DNA from 3 places in the Bacillus sp. 5RYD7K genome. Region 3 is predicted to be linked to each of the others. Evidence: riboswitches for the same ligand, from Rfam matches in the RefSeq annotation. Region 3 holds a riboswitch; each other region holds the start of a gene.
The links. Region 3 has a riboswitch for S-adenosylmethionine ahead of mtnW (2,3-diketo-5-methylthiopentyl-1-phosphate enolase). Riboswitches for the same ligand answer to the same signal wherever they lie in the genome.

Region 1 (7,592 bases), 230 kb from region 3:
ATCTCAAATAGGTCAGAATCTCTTCTGCGTCAACCGAAAGCGCGTCCTGCTTTCTCGGCAGCAGCGACATGTTGACGGACCCGTCTTCTTTCACCTCGATGACACGCCCTGTCACGCGGCTGCCGAGTCTCGGCTCTTCCTTTCTTTCTGAAGGGTGAATAAACGCGCGGATGCCTTCATCTGTAATCATAAAAGAGCCAGATGCGATCAGTCTGTACACCGTGCCCGTCAGGTTTTGATTCATGACGTCTTCCTCTGCGTCCGTAAATAATTCACTGATGATATCCTCAGGCGCCGGCTTGGCAAACATGCGCCCGCGGCTTGTCACCTTCAGCATGCAATACAGTCTGTCGCCTTTTTGCGGCCAGACGGATTTGTACGGAGGCAGGTGCTCCGTTGCGACAAGCGCGTCTTTTGACAGACCGACGTCGACGAATACGCCCATATCTTCCACAGCGTCCGTCACTTCCACCCATCCGTAATCATAAAAGCTGATGAGCGGCTTTTTCATCGTCGCCGCAAGCCTTTCCTGATGGTCGACGTAAATAAACACGTCCACTTCATCTCTGTCTTCGATATCTTCCGTGATTTCACTGTTATGTAAAAGAACCGTATCCTCGCCGTCCGTTAAAAAATAACCGAAATCGGTCTGGTGATCTATACTAAGCGTGAGCTGCTGCCCTGGTTTCATGTTATCGTCCTTCCTGCTTCGCCCGTCAGAGGCTGATGTTTTTCTCATTTTTTCCAATTCGCACAAATTCATGCTTTGTGCTGTTGGACATTTCTCTTTATTCTACTATAATCAACACATAAGTGAAATGTTATAGGAGGTTTTCTCATGGCAAAAGAAAGTTCTTTTGATATTGTATCCAAAGTTGAATTTCCTGAAGTGCAGAATGCGATTCAGATGACGCTGAAAGAAATCGGCACGCGCTATGACTTTAAAGGATCTAAAAGCGATGTGACTTTAGAAAAGGAAGAACTTGTTCTGATTTCTGATGATGAGTTTAAATTGAATCAGCTCAAGGATGTGCTGAGCGGCAAGCTGATTAAACGGGACGTGCCGACGAAAAACATTGAATACGGCAAAATCGAAAATGCATCGGGAGGCACGGTGCGCCAGCGCGCGAAGCTTGTACAGGGCATTGATAAAGACAACGCCAAAAAAATCAACGCGGTGATTAAAAACTCCGGCTTGAAGGTTAAGTCGCAGATTCAGGACGACCAAGTGCGCGTCACCGGAAAAAATAAAGATGATCTGCAGCAGATTATTGCAGCTGTCCGCGGAGCAGACCTGCCGATTGACGTTCAATTTATTAATTTCAGATAAATTATGTGATTCCTATTGATTATTGTCTCTATTTTCGGTAAATTTGGAGAAAGGGATTTTCACAGTTAAGTTTTGGAAACCCATGACAATTACATGAACGTTCTTATCAAGAGAAGCCGAGGGACTGGCCCGACGACGCTTCAGCAACCGGTGTAGTGGTTTACCCAAACCATGACCAAGGTGCTAAATCCAGCAAGCTAAAAACAGCTTGGAAGATAAGAAGAGAGACAAATGATTACAAAGTCTTCTTCTTAAGAAGACTTTTTTTATTTCTCTTTTTTCCTTGCTGAATGTGATGAAGGAGGCAAACAATGGGACTATTACAAGACTTAGAAGAACGGATTTTAATCGGAGACGGCGCGATGGGCACTCTCCTCTACTCCTACGGCATTGACAGATGTTTTGAGGAACTGAATGTATCTAAGCCCGATGAGATCAAGCGGATACATAAGGCATACGTGGAAGCAGGTGCAGACATCATCCAGACGAACACGTACGGCGCGAATTTTATTAAGCTCTCCAGATACGGCCTTGAGGATGAAACGAAAAAAATCAATCAGGAAGCGGTCAAAATCGCGCGCGCTTCCTCAGACGGCGCTTATGTATTGGGAACGATGGGCGGCATCCGCACCTTTAACAAAAACGCCTACAGCCTTGAAGAGATTAAACGCAGCTTTCGGGAGCAGCTTTATTTATTGCTGCACGAAGAGCCGGACGGCCTGCTTTTGGAAACATACTATGATTTAGAAGAGGCGCGCGAAGTGCTGAAGATCGCCAGAAAAGAAACGGAACTTCCGATCATGCTGAACGTATCCATGCACGAACAGGGCGTGCTTCAGGACGGAACGCCGCTTCGGGAAGCTCTCAGGTCAATTGCCGATCTCGGCGCTGATATAACGGGAATCAATTGCCGGCTCGGCCCGTACCACATGATTGAAGCGCTCACCGAAGTGCCGATTTTCCGTGACGCTTATTTATCGGTCTATCCGAACAGCAGCCTTCCGTCCTTAGAAGAAGGCCGGCTTGTTTATGATACGGACGATGCCTATTTCCGGGAAAGCGCCGTACAATTCCGCACTCAGGGCGCTCGCATAATCGGCGGCTGCTGCGGCACGACGCCCAACCATATCAGAGCCATGGCTGAAGCGGTCCGCGGACTTTCACCGGTCACTGATAAAGAAGTGAAAATCAGGCGGGAAGAAGAAGTCATCTCAGTCCGGGATGAACGGACCGAGCCGGGTTTAAACGAAATCGCCGCGCAAAAACGGTCAATTATCGTAGAGCTTGACCCGCCAAAAAAATTGAATTTTGACAAATTTCTGCAAGCGGCGGCAGAATTAAAGGAAACCGGCATAGAAGCACTGACGCTCGCCGACAATTCATTGGCGACACCGCGGATCAGCAATGCCGCCTGCGGTTCATTGCTGAAAGAGCGCCTTGATATCCGTTCTCTCGTCCATATTACATGCAGAGACCGCAACATCATCGGCCTTCAGTCACATTTAATGGGGCTGGATACGCTCGGGCTCACCGACATTTTAGCCATCACCGGCGATCCTTCAAAAATCGGCGACTTTCCGGGGGCTACCTCCGTCTATGATTTAACGTCCTTTGACTTGATCAGGCTGATTAAACAATTCAACGAGGGTATTTCTTTATCGGGGAAACCGCTCGGCAAGAAAACAAACTTTTCCGTAGCCGGGGCGTTTAACCCGAATGTCCGTCATTTGGATAAGGCCGTAAAACGGCTGGAGAAAAAAATCGAGTGCGGCGCTGACTACTTCGTGTCCCAGCCTGTGTATTCGGAGCAGCAGCTCATTGACATTCATCATGAAACAAAACATCTCAATACACCGGTGTATATCGGAATCATGCCGTTAACGAGCAGCCGCAATGCAGAGTTCATTCATCATGAAATCCCGGGCATTAAGCTGTCTGACAGCATCCGCGAAAAAATGGCGCTCGCCGGCGAAGACAAGCGGAAGCAGAAAGCCGAGGGCCTCGCCATCGCCAAATCGCTTCTTGACACGGCGTGCGAACTGTTCAACGGAATTTATTTAATCACCCCGTTTCTCCGTTCTGATTTGACGTCAGAGCTCGCTGCTTATATTAAGCAAAAGGATGAAAAGCGGGCCGATGTATATTTGCATTGATAATCAAGAGGCCGCCTGACATACAGGCGGCTTTTTATCACAGCAGAAGACACGTACGCGATCAGACACGACGTGCTGCGCGGCACGGCGGCGCTTGAGGAATATCGGACTCAAAAAGCGGGAAGCATGTTAATCTGGCAGGAATGGGGGCGGCCCCTTTGAATACCCGGCTTCGGCCCCCATGTGATCATGTGTAAAGAATTCTCCTGAAACAGAAAAAGCGCTCATAGAAGCATCCTCTGAGCGCTTTTGCATCAGCTGCCGTATTGACGCCTCCCCGCTTTTTTATTACCCTTTGTTCATAAAGCAACATGCAATTCGGCAAGTGCGCCAGGTATGAAACGATATCTGTCAACTGCTGATCAGCTATTTTTTATGAAAAGGGAGTATGAGATGAATACGATCCAAAAACCGAAAATCCCGAAAGAGCTGCCGGTGCTTTCTTTCGCTGAAGCGCTTCAGGACGATCAGATCAAAGAAGCCGTCATTGAAAACGGCATCATAAGCGGCAAACTGCACGGCCTGCGCGCCGAAAAAGTCATTTTCAGAAATACCGTTTTTACAGATGTCTCTTTCAGACATATGGAATGTACGGATGTTTTGTTTGAAAAATGTGATGTTTCAAACGCAGATTTCAGCGGAAGCATCATCCATAGAACAGTCTTTCAGCATTCAAAACTTCTCGGTTTGAATCTGGCCGATGCTGCCATGCGCAATGTACGGTTTGAAGACTGCCTCGCAAATTACAGCTCCTTCAGCTATTCCAATATGAAGCATGTCCGGTTCGACACGTGTGCTCTTACAGAAAGCGAGTGGAATGATGCCGCGCTGGAACACACAGATCTTGAGGCATGTGATCTGAACGGCGCGAACTTCATCGGCACGTCCCTTTTTAACATGGATATCAGCACGTGCACATTTGATCACCTGCACATCTCACTTGATAAGCTGAAAGGATGCCGAATCTCTCCGGCGCATGCCATTACATTCGCAGAAGCACTCGGAGCCATTGTGACGTGACCTTTTATCAAACGAAACGGCGGGCGATGTCCGCTATCGTTTGAATGCCTTTTTCCAAGTCCGGTAAGGATGCGTACGAATAGGAAAGACGCAGGCTTTTCCGGTCTTCGGGAAGATAAAGAGCGCCCGGGTTGATCAGCACGCCGGCCTCCAAGGCACGGGTGAAAAACGTTTGAACGGCGAACGCTTGATGAAAGGTGACCCAAATATAAAACCCTCCCTCCGGCACACGCCACTCCGCAATATCTCCCGCGTATCTTTCAAGAAAACGCAGTGCCGCATCTCTTCTTATTTTGAGTTCCTTTCTGAGACGCAAGAGACGCTTTTCATAGCGGCCGCTTGACAGCCATTGACATGCAGCCCATTGAGATAAAGCGCTGGAACCGTAATCCGTCTGCATTTTAATATCGGCGAGCCTGTCTGCAACCCGCTCAGGGGCGACGACCCATCCGATGCGCAGACCCGGGCTTACGGTTTTTGACAGTGTGCCGATATACAGCACATTCCCCTCACCGTCCATCGATTTTAACGGAGGCGGCGGTTCTTTATCGATCCATAAATCACCGTATGCGTCATCTTCAATGACAGGCAGGCGGTGATTTCTTGCAAGTGCGATGAGTTCCTTTCTCCGCTTCAGTGACATCACCGTTCCCGCCGGATTATGGAATGACGGAATGGTGTACAGCAGTCCCGCTTCGTATTGCCGACGGTAAGCGGGAAGAAGGTCCGTTTTGATCCCGTTCTCATCCATCGGCACTCCCTTAAGCGTGACGCCCGCTGATTGAAACACGCGCAGGGAGTGGAGATACGACGGATTTTCAGTCAGCATGACGGAGTTTGGTTTTAGCAGCCCGATTGAAATGAGCTGAAGCGCCTGCAGCGCGCCCGAGACGATGACGATGGAGGCCGGGGACGCGTGAATCCCCTTTGTTTTTAAATGTTCCGCAACGCTTTGCCGAAGCTGAAGGCTGCCCTTCGGTTCTTCATAGCCGAGCGCAAAAATGTTAGTTCCTGCTTCACGGAACAGTTCCGCCGTCTCCTGCTCAGGCAGCAGCTCTTGACTCAGCTCACCCGTCCCCAGCCTGATCAGATCCGGACGCGGCTCGTTTTGATTAATGGCCTGAATCAAGGCTGAATTCGGCTGATGACTTCCCGATGTCACATATGCGGTCCAATCAAGCGGCTTAGCCGCCGCCATCATGCTCCACGTATTGTTGACGACTTTTGTGCCTCCCCCTCTTTTTCCTTCCAGAAGACCTTGGGCGATTAACTCATCAATTGCCGCCGTCACTGTGCTTCGATTGACTTGAAGCTCCTCAGCGAGCTTTCTTTGCGAGGGAATTTTCGTGCCGATCGTCCATTCCCCATGAAGTATTTTTTCTTTGATATGCTGTTCAATCTGAAGATAAAGCGGTATGTATGACTCACGATCCGGACGCCAGCTTTTCATACGAATCCCTCCTTGTTTACTCATTATACATTTGGCTGGTTTAAGCGTCAGCCAAATGGCCGGAGACATCCGCACACGGGGCGTTTACAATAGTTTTCAGTTGATGATTGGAGGAGTTTACGACATGAATGCTATTCTTCACGGAGTGATGCTCGCTTTCGGTCTTATTTTGCCATTGGGCGCGCAAAACGTGTTTATTTTTCAGCAGGGAGCCTGGCAGAAACATGTGTGGCAGGCGTTTCCCGCAGTCACAGTTGCCGCGGTATGCGATACGATTCTCATCAGCGCCGCCGTCGCAGGCGTGTCAGTCATTATTGCAGAGATTCCCCTCTTTCAGACCGTCATGCTTATATGCGGCTTTTTGTTTCTCAGTTTTTTAGGCTGGCAGACATGGCGAAGCAAGCCGCAGGCCGAACAGGCGAAAAAAACGGTTTTCACGGCGAAAAAACAGGCGGCCACAGCCGCCATGGTGTCCCTTTTGAACCCTCATGCGATTTTGGATACCGTCAGTGTCATCGGCACAAGCTCCGCCGCCTATCCGGGAATTGATAAATGGCTGTTCGCCGGTGCTTGTATCGCGGTGTCCTGGGTATGGTTTGCCGGACTGGCATTTGCGGGACGGCTCATTCAAACAGCGGATACAGGCGGCAAGCTGCTCGGCATCCTGAATAAATGCTCGGCATTGGTGATGTGGGGTGCGGCTTTTTATTTTGCGGCGCTTTTGCTCAGATAAAAGGAATTCTCCCAAGCCATGTTGAATGTATCGAAAGGAAAAGGGGGAATTGGAGTGTCAGACATTGTAAAGCTTTATCACTATCACAGATGGGCGAATAAGGAGGTCCTCCAGCATCTGAAGACCTTGCCCGCTGCAAGCTTACAGCAGAAACTGCAAAGTGTTTTTCCGACTGTGAACGCCGTGCTTGTGCATATATACCGGGCTGATTACATTTGGCTTCATGTGCTTTACGGAGAAACTTACGAACAAATCGTCTCGCAATTTGACCAATTTGAAAAGCTCGGCGGAGATTTTGCGGCGATTGAACATAGAATGACTGAGCTGGACAAAGAATACAACAAATTTTTAAGAGAATTGGAGAACCCGGAAAGTCCGATCTCCATTTCCCATCCGCGTCTGGGATCGCTCCAGACGACATATGCCGATGTGATCCGCCATGTTGTGAATCATGGCACATACCATCGCGGCAATATAACCGCGATGCTTCATCAAATGGGATATAAAGGCGTGCCGACTGACTACATTTTTTTCTCATACGAATCATAAAAAAGCAAAGGCTGGCTGAGCCTTTGCTTTTTTACTTCAAATCTATCATCATCCGGCATAGCTGGAAGCGCCCGCTTTTTCGGCCACGTCGTAAATTGTTATTTTCATGCTTGCTGATCCCTTCTGTTCTCTGGTATTAGGTCAGTCCGTTTTCCGGCTTACGAATTTGCGGTATTCAAGCGGCGAAATGCCTTCAATCTGTTTAAACAGTTTAGAAAAGTAGGTCGGGTCCTCCATGCCGATGGCGTCCGCGATCGCCCCCATTTTGTCATTGGTTGCGGACAAAAGACGCTTCGCCTCCGTCATTCTGACTTTGTTCGTATACTGGCCGGGCGTGACGCCGAGCACCTGCTGCAT
Region 2 (7,592 bases), 240 kb from region 3:
ATGTGCCGTAGTAATCACCGACGCCGGCATGATCGCGGCCGACGATAAAATGCGTGCAGCCGTAGTTTTTGCGGACAAGCGCGTGGAAAATGGCTTCTCTCGGTCCCGCGTACCGCATTGCCGCCAAAAATACGCCGAGGAAAACGCGGTCTTTCGGATAATAATGATCGAGCAGCACCTGATAGCTTTCCATTCTGACATCCGCCGGAATGTCGTCTGATTTTGTTTCACCGACGAGCGGGTTCAAAAACAGGCCGTCAACCGTCTCAAGCGCGGTTTTCTGGATATATTCGTGAGCGCGGTGAACCGGATTTCTCGTTTGGAAACCGACGATGGTTTTCCAGCCTTTTTCTTCAAAGCTTCGTCTCGTTTCAGCAGGTTCAAATGTAAACTCAGGAAACTGCTTTGACGCTTTTTTGATTAATGTGATCGGCCCGCCGACATACGTATCGCCGCGTGAAAATAGTTTTTTCACGCCTGGATGAGCGTCATCATCGGTTTTATATACGTGAACGGCTTCTTTTTGTTTATCCGGCGTATAAATATCTTCGATGTCCACTGCGCCGTATGTTTCTCCGCCGTAAGTCAGTTTTACGGTGTCTCCGACAGCAAGCTCAGCCGCTTTTTCTGAATCGACCGGAAGCGTAATCGGCAAAGACCAGACGGCCCCGGATGCCAGACGCATATTTTCAACGACTGACACGTAATCTTTTTCTGTGAAAAATCCTTCAATCGGGCTGTAGGCTCCGATTCCGATCAGCTCTAAATCAGCAAACGAAATCAAATCCAGCTCAATTTCTTTTTGGACGGATGTTAGATCATACTGCTCATTCACCCGATTAACTAATGTTCCTCCGTGCGGTGCTAGACTCATAGTACATTTTCCTCCCAGTTAACAGATAAATAAACTCAGATTAATAGTTAAATGCCCCCGCCTTGTTCATGGACAGAGCGTTTCTCTTTTCGGATAGCTTTCATCAGACTGGCGGCTCCGCCAGCTGCCAAAAGCACGCTGGCCATCATAAAGATGGAATAGTAATCTCCTTTTAACAGCAGAGAGACAAGCAGATACGAAATCGACAGTGACAAAAACGGCGAAACGACCCATACTTTGAGCATCGTTTTCACGACTTCTTTATGAAAAACGTTCGGCCCGTTTTTGGCCATTCCGATACCGATGATTGATGATGATGTCACCTGCGCCAAAGGAACCGGCAGACCGAACACGGAACTGATAATGACAAGCCCGGCCCCGGTTCCGGAAAGCAGTATGCCTTCGCCGGCGGAAAATCTCGTAATCTTTTTCCCGTTGGTTTCAAGCACTCTGCGTCCTAAAAGCAGAGCGCCGAGAGCGACAAAGATGCCTCCGTACAGCGTCCCTTTGGACACGCTGAGCACGCCGGCGGCAACTAAAGGGCCCACCGCATTTGCGACGTTGTTCATTCCGGCTGAAAAAGCTTCCCAAAACCCCGCAATAAGCAGGACAACCCCCAAAACCTTCTGTTTCCGGCTCGAAATGACTCGAATATTCAGAGAACTGGATACCTTCGATACGAGAAACGTGAAACAGAACGCGACAAACGGAACGAGGACCCAAAAAATCACGATGACCAAAAGATGCTGCAGAAACAATACTTTGTACGCAACGCCGACCCCGACAATCGCCCCGACGGTGACCTCGCTCGTCGACAGCGGAATGCCGAGCACATTCGCCGTGAATAACGATAACGCCGCCGCTCCGATAATAATACAGACAATGGTGAGCGTAATGGTCTGTTCGGGAATGATTCCGCCGCTGATCGTCTTAACGACTTCTCCGCCGCCGATAACCGCCCCTGACAGGACGCCGGCCGCGCAGATAATCAGCGCATACGTTTTCTTTTTAACGGCGCCGGACCCGTAAGCGACTCCCATTGAAGCCGCGGCTCCGCTGGCTCCGATATTCATGGCGAAAAACAGGCAGAATAAAATAGCGGCTAATTCCATTGTGCAGCTCCTTTATTCATGCAGTCCGCATTCTGTTTTCGCCATTCCGTTCCATCTGCCGCTCCGCAGGTCTTCTGCGGTAAACGCAGGTGAAGTGCACGGTTCACAGCCGATGCTCGGATAGCCCTGATCATGAAGAATGTTATAATCCAGCTCATGCTTGGATGTATATCTCCAGATGTCTTTCCACGTCCAGTGGATCAGCGGGCATACTTTAATGGATTGAAACTTATCGTCTTTATTCAGGAAATTCGTATTCGCCCGGCTCGGCCCTTGATCGCGTCGGAGGCCGGACAGCCATGCCGGACGCCCGGCGAGCGCTTCTCTTAACGGCAGAATTTTTCTGATGAAGCAGCACTGGTTCGGTTCTCTTTCCCACAGTTTATCTCCGTGAGCCTCGGCCTGTTCCTCAAGAGTAAGGCTGGGCTTTTTCAGGATGATGTTCAGTCCCGGGTAACGTTCTTTCACTTTTTCGATCGTTTCATATGTTTCTTTAAAGTGAAGTCCTGTATCGAGAAACACGATTTCCGCGTCTTTTTTCACTTTAGAAATTAAATCGATCAGGACGATTCCCTCAATCCCGAAGCTGCACGCGTAAACAAGCTGGTCTCCGTAGTGGCCGTATGCCCATTTTAAAACGGACAGCGCGCCTTTATAGGAATCGTCTTCCGGAAATGTAATCTCCGGTTCCTCCCATGTGTCATACGTTAGCATTTTTTCTTTCCTCCTCCCGGAGACAATCAAACAGCTGTTGTTTTCTGCCGGTTGTCTTATCCCTCAATCTTTTTTCATATAAAAAACTTTCAATCCAGCGGAATGAAAGACAGTGACCCGTTATAGCCCTTATCTTCAAAATGCTGTGCATTTTTCTGGATGCGGCACCTTGCATGTCACGCAGGTTGCCGGGCGTCATCGGTCCAGTCCCTCAGCCGCTCTTGATAAGCTTTTTAGATTTGTACTAAATTTTAGCACAATTCTAACAGAAGTCAACCCGAGTTTTTTGATAGGAATAATAAAACAGGCCCTGAGGCCTGTTTTTATTGTCATTATTTTTTAAACCAATCTTTTGACTCGGGATTCTGTTTCCATGATTTCAGTTTCTCAATGTCATCTGAATGTATCGTTCCGTTTTCAAGCGCTACTTCAATCAGCGTGTCATAATCTGTTAACGAGTAGTACGGCAGACCCGCTTTTTTAAAGGCTTCTCTTGCTTTCGGCAGTCCGTATGTAAAAATTGAAATGACGCCGAGAACTTCCGCGCCCTCTCTTTGAAGGGCCGCCGCAGCTTCAAGCACGCTGCCCCCGGTAGAAATCAAATCTTCAATCACGACTGTTTTTTGTCCTTTTTTAACGGCGCCTTCTATTTGATTTCCTTTGCCGTGCGCTTTCGGTTTGCTTCTGACGTAGCACATCGGAGCGCCTGTACGGTCTGCGAGAAGCGCAGCATGCGGAATGCCTGCCGTGGCAGTGCCCGCGATCATCTCCGCCTCGGGGAAATGCTCTTTCAGCAGTCTGCCGAGCCCGTCCGCCACATCATTTCTCACTTTTGGATACGACAATGTCAGACGGTTGTCACAATAAATCGGCGATAGAATGCCGCTCGCCCACGTAAACGGCTCATTCGGGCGTAAAAAGACAGCTTCAATGTGTAATAGATGTTTTGCGATAGCCTGTTTCATCGGCGAACGCCCTCCCATTCCAGTTTAATGGCTTCATATGCTTTAACGGGGTTTTCCGCTTTTGTAATTGAACGGCCCACGACAATGGCTGACGAACCGTTTTCTTTCGCAAATGACGGAGTCGCCGTCCGGACTTGATCATCAGCTGCGTCATTGGCCGTGCGGATGCCCGGCGTGACTGTCAGAAATGACGGCCGGACCGCTTCATAAATGGCTTTTGTTTCATGAACTGAACATACCACTCCGTCCAGCCCGCACTCTTCAGCCATTTTGCCGTAATGTACAACCGTTTCTAACAGCGGCTTTTGCAGCAGAAGCTCTTCCTTCGCCATCTGCTCTGAAGTGCTCGTCAGCTGGGTGACTGCGATTAATGACGGGCGTTTTTTGCCTGCCGGCGTGCCTTCTTCAAGCCCCTCAAGAGCTGCGCGCATCATGCGTCCGCCCCCTGCGGCATGCACATTGACGAGATCAACGCCGAGACCCGCAAGCCGCTTCATCGCTTTATTGACTGTAGTCGGAATATCATGAAGCTTCAAATCTAAAAATATATCACAGTTCCGTTCTTTTAATTGATGAATGATGGCGGGGCCTTCCTGATAAAAAAGTTCCATCCCCGTTTTGACAAACAGCCTTTCCTTTTCAAACAAATCTAGAAACGCTAAAGTTTCTTCTCCTGATGCAAAATCAAGCGCGATGATGGGCAGGTTGTTCTGCATGTTTCCAGCTCCTTCCGATGCATTCACTTACAGATTGATAGCCGTATTGGCGCAGCACACGAGGGAGCTGTTCAATGATTTCCGGGCAGACGAACGGATTGACGAAGTTGGCCGTCCCAACGGCAACTGCACTTGCTCCGGCGAGAAGAAATTCTAATGCATCTTCTGCGGTCTGGACGCCGCCCATCCCGATAATCGGAATTTGAACGGCCTGGCTGACTTCGTATACCATCCGGATGGCGACCGGTTTGATCGCCGGGCCTGACAGTCCGCCCGTTTTATTTGCTAAAATCGGCCGTCCCGTCTTAAGATCGAGCCTCATCCCGACGAGTGTATTAATCATCGTCAGCCCGTCAGCACCGGCCGCTTCAATCGCTTTCGCAATTTCGGTTATGTTTGCGACATTAGGAGAAAGCTTCACATACACAGGCACTGCGGAAACTTCTTTCACCGCTTTTGTCAGATCGGCCGCCATGGCGGGATCAGTTCCAAAAGCAATCCCGCCCGTTTTGACATTCGGACACGAGATGTTCAGCTCAAGCGCATGCACATTCGGCGCTTGGCTGATGCGTTCGGCTACTTCTTTATAGTCTTCCACCTGAGAACCCGCGACGTTTGCGATAATCGGCGTGTCAAACTGTTCGAGCCAAGGCAGCTCATGATTGAGCACATGCTCCAGACCGGGATTTTGCAGTCCGATGGCATTCAGCATTCCCGCGCTTGTCTCCGCCACTCTCGGTGTCGGATTTCCGAAGCGGGCTTCGTTCGTGGTGGCTTTAATCATGATGCCTCCGAGGCATGATAAATCGTAAAATCCGGCATATTCCTTCCCGAAACCGAAACATCCGGAAGCGGGGATGATCGGGTTTTTCAATTGGAGACCCGGCAGATTCACCTCTAACATTACAGCGCCACCTCCTCAGCTTTAAATACCGGCCCGTCAAGGCAGACTTTTACATACGACGTATCGCTTTCGCCCGTACGGCACACGCAGGCGAAGCAGGCCCCTATTCCGCAGCCCATCCGCTCTTCCATCGAAAGGTAAACTTCTTTATGGCCGTACTGCTGCTTCAGCGCTTTCAGCATCGGTGTCGGCCCGCAGCTGAGCAGGACATCGAATTCGATCTGCTTTTCGCGGATGACATCGGTGACAAATCCTTTTTCTCCATATGTTCCGTCAGCCGTCGCCACGTAGGTATCTCCGTACGCGAGACATTCCTGTTCGTAAAAAACATCCTTTGCTGATTGAAACCCAAGCACATGAATAACGTTTACGCCTTTTTCCGTCAGGCGCTTTGACAGTTCCTGCAAAGGCGGAACCCCGACTCCGCCTCCGACTAACAGCGCGGTTTTTCCGGGTTCTATCCGCCGGACGGGGAATCCGTTGCCGAGAGGGCCGAGAACGTCTATCCTTCCGCCCTCTTTTTTCTCAGACAAAAGACGCGTCCCCTCACCGTCAGCTCTGTAGATAACGGATACTTCATCCGCGGCGAAATTGACGTCCGCAATGCTGAGCGGCCTTCTTAATAGCGGCGTGACCGCGTCACTTACCTTCAGATGAAGAAATTGTCCCGGCTCGGTAAAGTGCCGGACAAGCTCTCCTTTCAGCACCATCTTATAAATCCGGTCGGCAATTTCTGAGTTGGATTGAACAGTCAAATGCGCTTTCTTCATACCGTAACGGCCGCCGTTTGATTGGTTTTGGATGCAGGCATATGATCCGCCCGGAATGTCATGCTTTCCAACACCCGCAAAATGGCTTCGGCCGTATCTAAAGATGTCAGGCAGGCGACTCCGTTCTCAACGGATTCACGGCGGATTCTGAAGCCGTCTCTGGCCGGCTGTTTTCCTTTTGTCAGCGTATTGATGACAAATTGCGCTTCTCCGTTTCTGATGACGTCGATGAGATTCTTCCCTTCTTCGCCGATTTTCCCGACAACCTGAGCCGGAATCTGAGCGTCTTTCAAATAAGCGGCTGTTCCTTCCGTCGCCATGATGTTATAGCCGATAGCATGGAACCGCTTCGCGATCAGAAGTCCTTCTTCTTTATCTTTATCAGCAACGGTCAACAGCACCGAGCCGTAATTCGGAATTTGAATACCAGAGGCAATCAGTGCTTTATAGAGCGCTTTTTCAAGAGTTGAATCTTTGCCCATGACCTCTCCCGTCGACTTCATTTCAGGCCCTAATGTAATATCCACTCTTCTCAGCTTCGCGAATGAGAAGACAGGCGCTTTCACGTACACCCCCTGCTGTTCCGGCTGCAGTCCCTCTTGATAGCCGAAATCAGCAAGCTTTTGGCCGAGAATGACCTTTGTCGCCAGATTCGCCATCGGAATCTTTGTGATTTTGCTTAAGAACGGCACGGTTCTGCTTGACCGCGGATTTACTTCAAGCACATACACTTCACCTTGCGACAGGACGAATTGGATGTTCAGCAAACCGACGATGTTGAGGCCTTTTGCCAAGGCTACAGTGTATTGTTCGATTTTTTTCTTAATGTCTCCGCTTAAAGACTGAGGCGGATAGACGGCGATTGAATCCCCTGAATGGACGCCGGCCCGCTCGATATGCTCCATAATTCCCGGGATGACGACTGTTTCGCCGTCAGATACAGCGTCGACTTCGATTTCTTTCCCCGTCAGATAACGGTCGATTAACACCGGATGCTGCGGGTTGATTTTGACCGCATTTTTCATATAGTGAAGCAGCTCTTCTTCGTGATAGACGATCTCCATCGCCCGGCCGCCGAGCACATATGAAGGGCGGACAAGTACCGGATAGCCGATGGATGCGGCAATTTTGACCGCTTCATTCACCGACACGGCGGTTTTTCCGAGCGGCTGCGGCACGTTCAGCGCCTCAAGCGCCTGCTCGAACTTATCCCGGTCTTCCGCACGGTCTAAATCCTCAAGTGATGTGCCGAGAATCTTGACGCCGCGGGCGCTCAATTCTTCCGCAAGATTGATCGCTGTCTGGCCGCCGAATTGAACGACGACGCCTTCCGGCTGTTCCAAATCAATGATATGCATGACATCTTCAACCGTCAGCGGTTCAAAATACAGCTTGTCTGAAATGCTGAAATCAGTTGATACTGTCTCAGGGTTGTTGTTGATAATAATTGCTTCATAGCCTGCCTGCTTGATCGCCCATACAGAGTGAACGGTCGCATAGTCAAATTCGACGCCCTGTCCGATGCGGATCGGGCCGG
Region 3 (7,592 bases):
GAGGCCATTCCGCAGAGATAAACAGGACATTCGCTCCTTGGGACGTATGCTTCCTGATCCATTCGGGGAACCGGATATCATAGCAGATCAGCCCGGCGCACTTGACACCGTCAAGCTCAAAGGAACCGTCACTGTTTCCTGCCGCCAAATGCAGATGTTCGTCCATCAGCTGAAACAAATGGGCTTTCTGATACCGCTTCACGATCTGCCCGCTGTTATCTGCGATGTACATAGTGTTATAGACGTTTTCGCCTTCTTTGACCGCAAAAGATCCGGCAACGAGGTGTACGTTGTATGCTTTGGCCGTTTTTTTAAGCCATTGTTCCGAAACTTTGCCGTTTTCATCCGCCAGCTGGTCAAGCCGTGTGAGATCATAGCCGGTCGTCCACAGCTCAGGAAGCACGATGACATCAGCATGGCGGCTTTCTTGCTCGATTAAAGTTTCTGCTTTTTTGAAGTTTTCTGAAGGATTTCCGTATGAAATATCAAATTGCAAACAGGAAACGGTCCATTTCATTTTTTATACACCTCAAGTTTCTCTTTACTTTTTTTATTTAACCATATATGATGATGGACTATCATTTCAAGACATTTTTAGAAGGTGAAAATATGAACTTTGAAGTCTCAGATGTACTCAAACAGCTGCCGGAACAATTTTTTGCATCTTTGGTGCAAAAGGTCAATCAAAAGCTGAAAGAAGGCAAAGACATCATCAATTTAGGACAGGGAAACCCCGATCAGCCGACGCCTCAGCATATCGTTGAAGAAATGAAGCGCGCCGTCGAAAGGCCGGAAAATCATAAATACTCATCATTCCGGGGCGCTTACAGCTTCAAAAAAGCCGCGGCTGAATTTTATGAAAGGGAGTATGGGGTGACGCTTGATCCGGAAACGGAAGTAGCCGTGCTGTTCGGAGGCAAGGCGGGGCTTGTTGAGCTTCCGCAATGTCTTTTGAACCCGGGAGATACCATTCTTGTGCCTGATCCCGGATATCCTGACTACTGGTCGGGGGTCGCCCTTGCGAAAGCGAAAATGGAAATGATGCCGCTGACGGAAGATAGAGGGTTTCTCCCCGATTACAGCGCAATTCCTGAAACGGTGCAGAACGAGGCGAAGCTGCTGTATCTCAATTATCCGAATAATCCGACCGGTGCTGTGGCAACAAAGGCGTTTTTCGAGGAGACGGTCAGCTTTGCGGAACAAAACGGCATTTGTGTCGTTCATGATTTCGCATACGGGGCCGTCGGTTTTGACGGGCATAAACCGCTGAGCTTTTTGCAGACAGAAGGCGCAAAAGAAACGGGGATTGAAATCTATACTTTGTCCAAAACGTATAACATGGCGGGCTGGCGGGTCGGATTTGCCGTCGGAAACGCGTCTGTCATCGAAGCGATCAACCTTTATCAAGATCATATGTTTGTCAGCCTATTTCCCGCGGCGCAGCAGGCGGCAGCCGCCGCTCTTTTGGCGGATCAGACGTGCGTCGCAGCGCAAAATGACAGATATGAGTCGAGACGCAATGCCTGGATTGCAGCCTGCCGTGATATCGGCTGGGATGTGACGGCTCCGGCGGGTTCCTTTTTTGCATGGCTTCCGGTGCCGGACGGTTATACGTCGCAGTCGTTTTCAGATCTGCTTTTGGAAAAAGCGGATGTCGCGGTCGCAGCCGGAAACGGGTTCGGAAAATGGGGAGAAGGCTATATAAGAGTCGGTCTTCTGACAAGTGAAGAAAGACTTAAAGAAGCTGCGGAACGGATCGGGAAGCTGAATCTTTTCACCCGAAAAAGCATTGACATATCAGGATAACAATGCGATAATTCAAAATACTTTATAAAATCATTATTCTTATCAAGAGCAGGCAGAGGGACGAGCCCGATGAAGCCCGGCAACCGACTGATAAAGCACGGTGCTAATTCTTGCAGCAGGAGCTGAGAGATAAGATTCGGACATAACACGAAGCCTCTTTCTGCTCATAAGGAAGAGGCTTTTTTATGTTTTGCGAAAGAAAGAGAGGCGTTCACGCATGAGCGAAGTATTGGCAACATATCTTCTGACGGACACAACGGACAGTGAAAAGCGGGCGGAACAGATTGCGGCGGGGCTGACGGTAGGCTCCTGGACGGATCTGCCCCTGGTGAAACAGGAACAGCTCAGAAAGCATAAAGGCCGGGTCGTGAAAGTTGAGGATAAAGAAGGGGCCAAAGAAAACGAAACACAATCCATCATCACCATCGCCTATCCTGAGGCGAACTTTTCAAAAGATATACCGGCCGTCCTGACGACGGTATTCGGAAAGCTGTCACTGGACGGAAAAATAAAATTGACTGATCTTGAATTTTCCGAAGGGTTTAAACGTTCCCTTCCCGGGCCGAAATTCGGTATATACGGCATTCGCAAACTGCTGGGCGAATTTGAAAGACCGCTTCTGATGAGCATCTTTAAAGGCGTGATCGGACGTGATCTTGCCGACATTAAAGAGCAGCTCAGACAACAGGCGCTCGGCGGCGTGGATCTTATTAAAGATGACGAAATTTTCTTTGAAAATGAACTGGCTCCGTTTGAAACCCGCATTATCGAAGGAAAACAAGTCCTGAAGGAAACGCGGGAGGAGACGGGGCATAACACGCTGTACGCCGTAAACCTGACGGGGAGGACTTCTGAATTGCGGGATAAAGCAAGACGCGCGGCAGAACTCGGGGCAGACGCCCTCTTACTGAATGTGTTCGCCTACGGCTTAGACGTCATGCAAAGCCTTGCTGAAGACAGGGAAATCCCGCTTCCGATTATGGCGCACCCGGCGGTCAGCGGCGCGTTTACATCATCTCCCGTTTACGGTTTATCGCACGCCCTTTTGCTCGGCAAGCTGAACCGCTATTGCGGCGCCGATTTCAGCTTATTCCCGTCACCATACGGATCCGTCGCTCTTCCGAAGGAGTCCGCACTTGCGATCCATCATGAATGTGTAAAAGACGACGTCTTTCACCCGACGTTTGCCGTCCCGTCAGCAGGCATTCATCCCGGCATGGTGCCATTGCTGATGCGTGATTTCGGTATTGATCACATCATCAATGCAGGCGGAGGCATTCACGGCCATCCGAAAGGAGCCGAGGGCGGCGGAAGAGCGTTCCGCGCCATCATTGATGCGGTGCTTGAAGCACAGCCGATTGAAGAAAAAGCCGCGTCGTGCAAAGATCTTCAGCTCGCATTAGACAAATGGGGAAAGGCGGAAACCGTATGACCCGCACACCGCTGATTATTTGTGATTTCGACGGAACAGTCACCATGAACGACAACATTGTCAGCATGATGAAAAAATTCGCACCCCCTGAGTGGCTTGAATTAAAAGACGGTGTTCTGTCTAAAAGCATATCAATTCAGGAAGGAGTCGGCCGGATGTTCGGGCTGCTGCCGAGCAGCTTAAAAGAAGAGCTGACTGACTTTATTCTGGAGGATGCGAAAATACGGGACGGCTTTTTGGATTTTGTTTCGTTTGTCCGGTCAAACGATCTCCCGTTTTACATCGTAAGCGGAGGGATGGACTTTTTTGTGCATCCGCTTTTAGAAGGCATCGTAGAAAAAGAGCGGATCTTTTGCAATCATGCATCCTTTGACAATGAATATATTCATATCAATTGGCCGCACGCCTGTGACGAAGCCTGCACGAATCAGTGCGGCTGCTGCAAACCGTCAGTCATCCGGAAGCTATCCGACCGGCAGAAATTTCTCATTATGATCGGTGATTCGGTGACGGATGTCGAGGCTGCAAAGTTATCCGATATGTGTTTTGCGAGAGATTATCTTTTGACTGAATGCAAAGAGCTTGGTCTTCAGCATCAGCCTTTTCAAGATTTTCATGAAGTGAAAGCAGGCATCGAAAATATCGGGGAGGTGCAGTCATGGCTGCAAAAGAAGAACGCTGGCGCGAACTTGCCGAAGTAAAGCGCGAGCTGGCTGAAAGAGACTGGTTCCCGGCTACAAGCGGGAATCTTTCCATCAAAGTATCCGACGGGCCGCTGACGTTTCTCGTTACAGCAAGCGGAAAAGACAAACGAAAAGAAACAGACGAAGATTTTCTCTTAGTCGATGAGAACGGGGAGCCCGCTGAGACCGGCCATTCCTTAAAACCCTCGGCAGAAACGCTTCTCCATACGTACTTATACCAAAAGACAGACGCGGGCTGCTGTCTGCATGTCCATACCGTTAATAATAATGTCATCTCAGAGCTCTACGGGGATGAAAAACAGATCACCTTTCAGGGGCAGGAGATTATTAAGGCGCTCGGATTGTGGGAGGAAAACGCGTCGGTGACCGTTCCGATCATTGACAATCCGGCGCACATCCCGGCATTGGCCGAAAGCTTTGCGCGCCATGCAGACGCCGGATCAGGCGCGGTATTAATCCGCAACCACGGCATTACGGCATGGGGGCGGACCGCGTTTGAGGCAAAAAGGGTGCTGGAAGCCTATGAATTTTTATTCAGCTGTCACATCAAGCTTCTGTCACTTCGGCCGCAGCTTGTAAAATAAAAGGAGGAATGCAAAATGGCGACAATCAGAATTCATGACGAAAAGAATACGATCATTGAACATCAGGAACAAGTAGCGCGCTTTTTAGACGAACAAGAGGTGATCTATGAGCAGTGGAACATTGAAAAACTTCCGCCTGAGCTTTCGGAGAAATACGATCTAACCGAAGATGAAAAAAACCGGATTCTCACGGTGTTTGACAAGGAGATTCAGGATATTTCAGCCCGGCGCGGCTATCGGTCTCAGGATGTCATTTCTTTATCAGATACAACACCCAATCTTGATGAGCTGTTGAAAAATTTTCAAAGAGAACATCACCACACGGATGATGAAGTCCGCTTTATCGTCAGCGGGCACGGCATCTTCGTCATTCAGGGCAAAGACGGCACTTTTTTTGATGTCCGTTTAAATCCGGGGGATTTGATTTCGGTTCCGGAGAACATCCGCCACTACTTTACGCTTCAGGAGGACCGCCGGGTCGTCGCAATCCGAATCTTCGTGACGACTGAAGGATGGGTGCCGATTTATGAAAATGAAAGTGTGCAAAACGGATAGATGTCCGAACCTCTCATGCGGTCAGCCGCATGAGAGGTTTTTTATTGTAATATAAAATCTCTGTTTTTTTATGCATTAAATGGGCGCATTTTGTTTATATCATTACCTGAATGGGTATTATTCTCGTAATCATAGTAAAGATTCCAATATGAAATGAAAAATTAAGTTATTTAGTAAAAAAATGTTTACAAATAAAGTATAATCTGTAATAATGCTCAATAACCCAATCAAACTTGTTTCCTATTCTTTTAGCGGTGAGGGGTGAAGTGAATGGGCAGTTATTCTGAACAAGAAAAATTGCTAGTATCTATTGATGAAAAGAGAAAAATGATGATAGATGCGGCTAACAGGCAGGGGTTTACAGGATATGACACGATCAGACACAGTCAGGAACTGGACAGTCTGATGAACGCGTATCAGCAGCTGATAAACCGTGAACGCACACATCACCAAGGAATACAGGGCCTTGTGAAGAAAATAGGCTTGTTCTCCCGCGGTGACGTCATGCCTGCATATGAAGCAAACAAATGATTGATGATAAACAGATAACGAAGACTGAATGCGCTTCATGATCAACCGCCGCATCTAAAAAGATGACCGCGTACAGTCAGCGGGCTTTTCCGCTGGCACAGCTCACGAAGCGCCTCGTATCTATCTGCCGGCTATGATGCCGTTCCCCTGTATATCCTCTTACACATATTCTTCTTATATAAAAAACACCCTCTTTCAGGGTGTTTTTTCATCGTGAAGCGGCAGGGAGGGTAATGGTGACCTCTGTACCTTTATCGACTTCACTTTGAATGTCAATCGAACCGCCGTACATCAGCACGATCCGTTTACATACGACAAGACCGAGGCCGGTGCCTTTTTCCTTTGATGTGACAAACGGAAGGAAAATGTGCTCAAGCATATCTTCAGAAATACCCATTCCGTTGTCGGCCACCTTAATGACTGCTTTATCGTCGAGGGCCTCTAAATAGATGGACAGCCTGCCGCCTTCCTGCATTGATTCGAGCGCGTTTTTCGCGACATTTAAGATCACCTGTTTAATATGGTCTTTCGTGCAGTTGACCTTGAGCGGCCGATTGACGAGAATCTCCACATTCACTTCCACATTATAAAGATTCCCTTCCGAATAAATAATCGGCATAATCTCATCAAGAATATCCTGCAGCGAGTTCACTTCCAATCGTTCCGCGGTCGGTTTGCCGAGCACTAAAAACTCACTGACAATCTGATTGATCCGTTTAACCTCCTGCTCAATAATTGAGAAATACAGCTGATCTTCCTCTGTTTTATATTTTTTCTGCAAAAGCTGAATGAAGCCGCTGATCCCTGTAAGCGGGTTGCGTATTTCATGAGCGGTGCTTGCGGCAAGCGTTCCGATCAGCTCCAATTTTTGCGCCTCGTTTTGAGCGCGCTCCAGCTCGGTCTTGCGCTTAAGCAGATAATATTGAACGAGGATGAACAGAATATTCAGCAGCACGGCAATACTGGACATCGGCAGCAGCACGCTTTTGGTCAGCTCGTTCAGCTCTACCGGTTTCGGGTAGACATTAATGTTCCAATTAATATCATCCAGATAGCCGCTGACCGGTTTCACGCCTTCTGACTGATCTGCCCGTCCGCTGGCAAATATCACTTTATCCTCATGGGTTGCCTTGACATAAACGTCGGGGCTCAGCATATTGATCATATTTCTCAAATAATCGACTTGTATGGCGGCCACTAAATAATCCGTGACCTCCCGGTTTGCGTCTAACACTGGCACGCAGATCGTAAAGATGCGCTGGCCTGTAATTCTGCTGGAGTAGTCGTTTGTGATGACCGTTTTTTTCGTCTTTTTTGCCTTCGTAAAATACGGTCTGTCGGCCAAATTCACCTTTGTTTTCAGATCGGTCGTGCTTGCGATGACGTCACCTTTGGAATTCAGCATATACAATCCGCTGAATCTTGGTTCATCCTCAAAAGCCTGAGTGAGGATCTCATTTATCTTTTCTTCATTGACAGGCTTATCGACAGCGATCGCAAGTGTTGTCATCCGGGCTTTTGTTTCACCGATTAAATAATTGAGCTTATTGCGGTGAAGATTGAGCATCATACTGGCTTCCTGTATGTGTTTATCGGCTATTTTCTGCTTTTCTTTTTCATATATGAAAAAGCTGATAATAAGTGCCGGGATGATCACCAATATGAGATAAAGTTTGATCTTTCCCCGGGCACCTTTAAATGTATTCACTCTGCATCGCTCCAACATTACACTTGAATAGAGGTATTATATCATTGTTTATACTTCTTTAATAAGAAAAAATAACCAAAATGCTATAAAAACAAATTATTTTATTAAGGTCCGTCAAAAAGAAGAGAAATTTTGGAAACATTTTTGTTGACATTTTTCATTTTGTTTATTAATGTTTCTCTGTAACGGTTTCTTTTGTAAAAGGATGATTGAATGTATGACGGATAAAACAGAAAACTCATTGAAATTATTTATTGTACTGTCGCGTGCGT

Region 1: linked by a shared signal. The riboswitch ahead of ACQE26_RS18285 (bifunctional homocysteine S-methyltransferase/methylenetetrahydrofolate reductase) and the one ahead of mtnW (2,3-diketo-5-methylthiopentyl-1-phosphate enolase) in region 3 are both predicted to bind S-adenosylmethionine.
Region 2: linked by a shared signal. The riboswitch ahead of ACQE26_RS15985 (phosphoadenylyl-sulfate reductase) and the one ahead of mtnW (2,3-diketo-5-methylthiopentyl-1-phosphate enolase) in region 3 are both predicted to bind S-adenosylmethionine.

The regions. Positions count from the first base shown of each region.
Region 1 is NZ_CP191200.1:3,730,445-3,738,036, forward strand. It holds gene ACQE26_RS18275 (CvfB family protein) at 1-739, opposite strand, end outside; gene ACQE26_RS18280 (YajQ family cyclic di-GMP-binding protein) at 839-1,330, shown strand; SAM riboswitch class I at 1,431-1,552, shown strand; gene ACQE26_RS18285 (bifunctional homocysteine S-methyltransferase/methylenetetrahydrofolate reductase) at 1,642-3,483, shown strand; gene ACQE26_RS18290 (pentapeptide repeat-containing protein) at 3,877-4,503, shown strand; gene pdxR (MocR-like pyridoxine biosynthesis transcription factor PdxR) at 4,511-5,953, opposite strand; gene ACQE26_RS18300 (LysE/ArgO family amino acid transporter) at 6,078-6,686, shown strand; gene ACQE26_RS18305 (DinB family protein) at 6,741-7,235, shown strand; gene ACQE26_RS18310 (helix-turn-helix transcriptional regulator) at 7,377-7,592, opposite strand, start outside.
Region 2 is NZ_CP191200.1:3,258,703-3,266,294, forward strand. It holds gene sat (sulfate adenylyltransferase) at 1-874, opposite strand, end outside; gene cysP (sulfate permease) at 922-1,986, opposite strand; gene ACQE26_RS15985 (phosphoadenylyl-sulfate reductase) at 1,999-2,700, opposite strand; SAM riboswitch class I at 2,827-2,931, opposite strand; gene pyrE (orotate phosphoribosyltransferase) at 3,033-3,665, opposite strand; gene pyrF (orotidine-5'-phosphate decarboxylase) at 3,662-4,381, opposite strand; gene ACQE26_RS16000 (dihydroorotate dehydrogenase) at 4,350-5,285, opposite strand; gene ACQE26_RS16005 (dihydroorotate dehydrogenase electron transfer subunit) at 5,285-6,055, opposite strand; gene carB (carbamoyl-phosphate synthase (glutamine-hydrolyzing) large subunit) at 6,052-7,592, opposite strand, start outside.
Region 3 is NZ_CP191200.1:3,497,509-3,505,100, reverse strand. It holds gene ACQE26_RS16990 (carbon-nitrogen family hydrolase) at 1-517, opposite strand, end outside; gene ACQE26_RS16985 (pyridoxal phosphate-dependent aminotransferase) at 610-1,806, shown strand; SAM riboswitch class I at 1,843-1,942, shown strand; gene mtnW (2,3-diketo-5-methylthiopentyl-1-phosphate enolase) at 2,024-3,238, shown strand; gene mtnX (2-hydroxy-3-keto-5-methylthiopentenyl-1-phosphate phosphatase) at 3,235-3,939, shown strand; gene ACQE26_RS16970 (methylthioribulose 1-phosphate dehydratase) at 3,897-4,526, shown strand; gene ACQE26_RS16965 (1,2-dihydroxy-3-keto-5-methylthiopentene dioxygenase) at 4,542-5,081, shown strand; gene spo0E (aspartyl-phosphate phosphatase Spo0E) at 5,352-5,612, shown strand; gene kinD (sporulation kinase KinD) at 5,821-7,338, opposite strand; gene mhqR (MarR family transcriptional regulator MhqR) at 7,538-7,592, shown strand, end outside.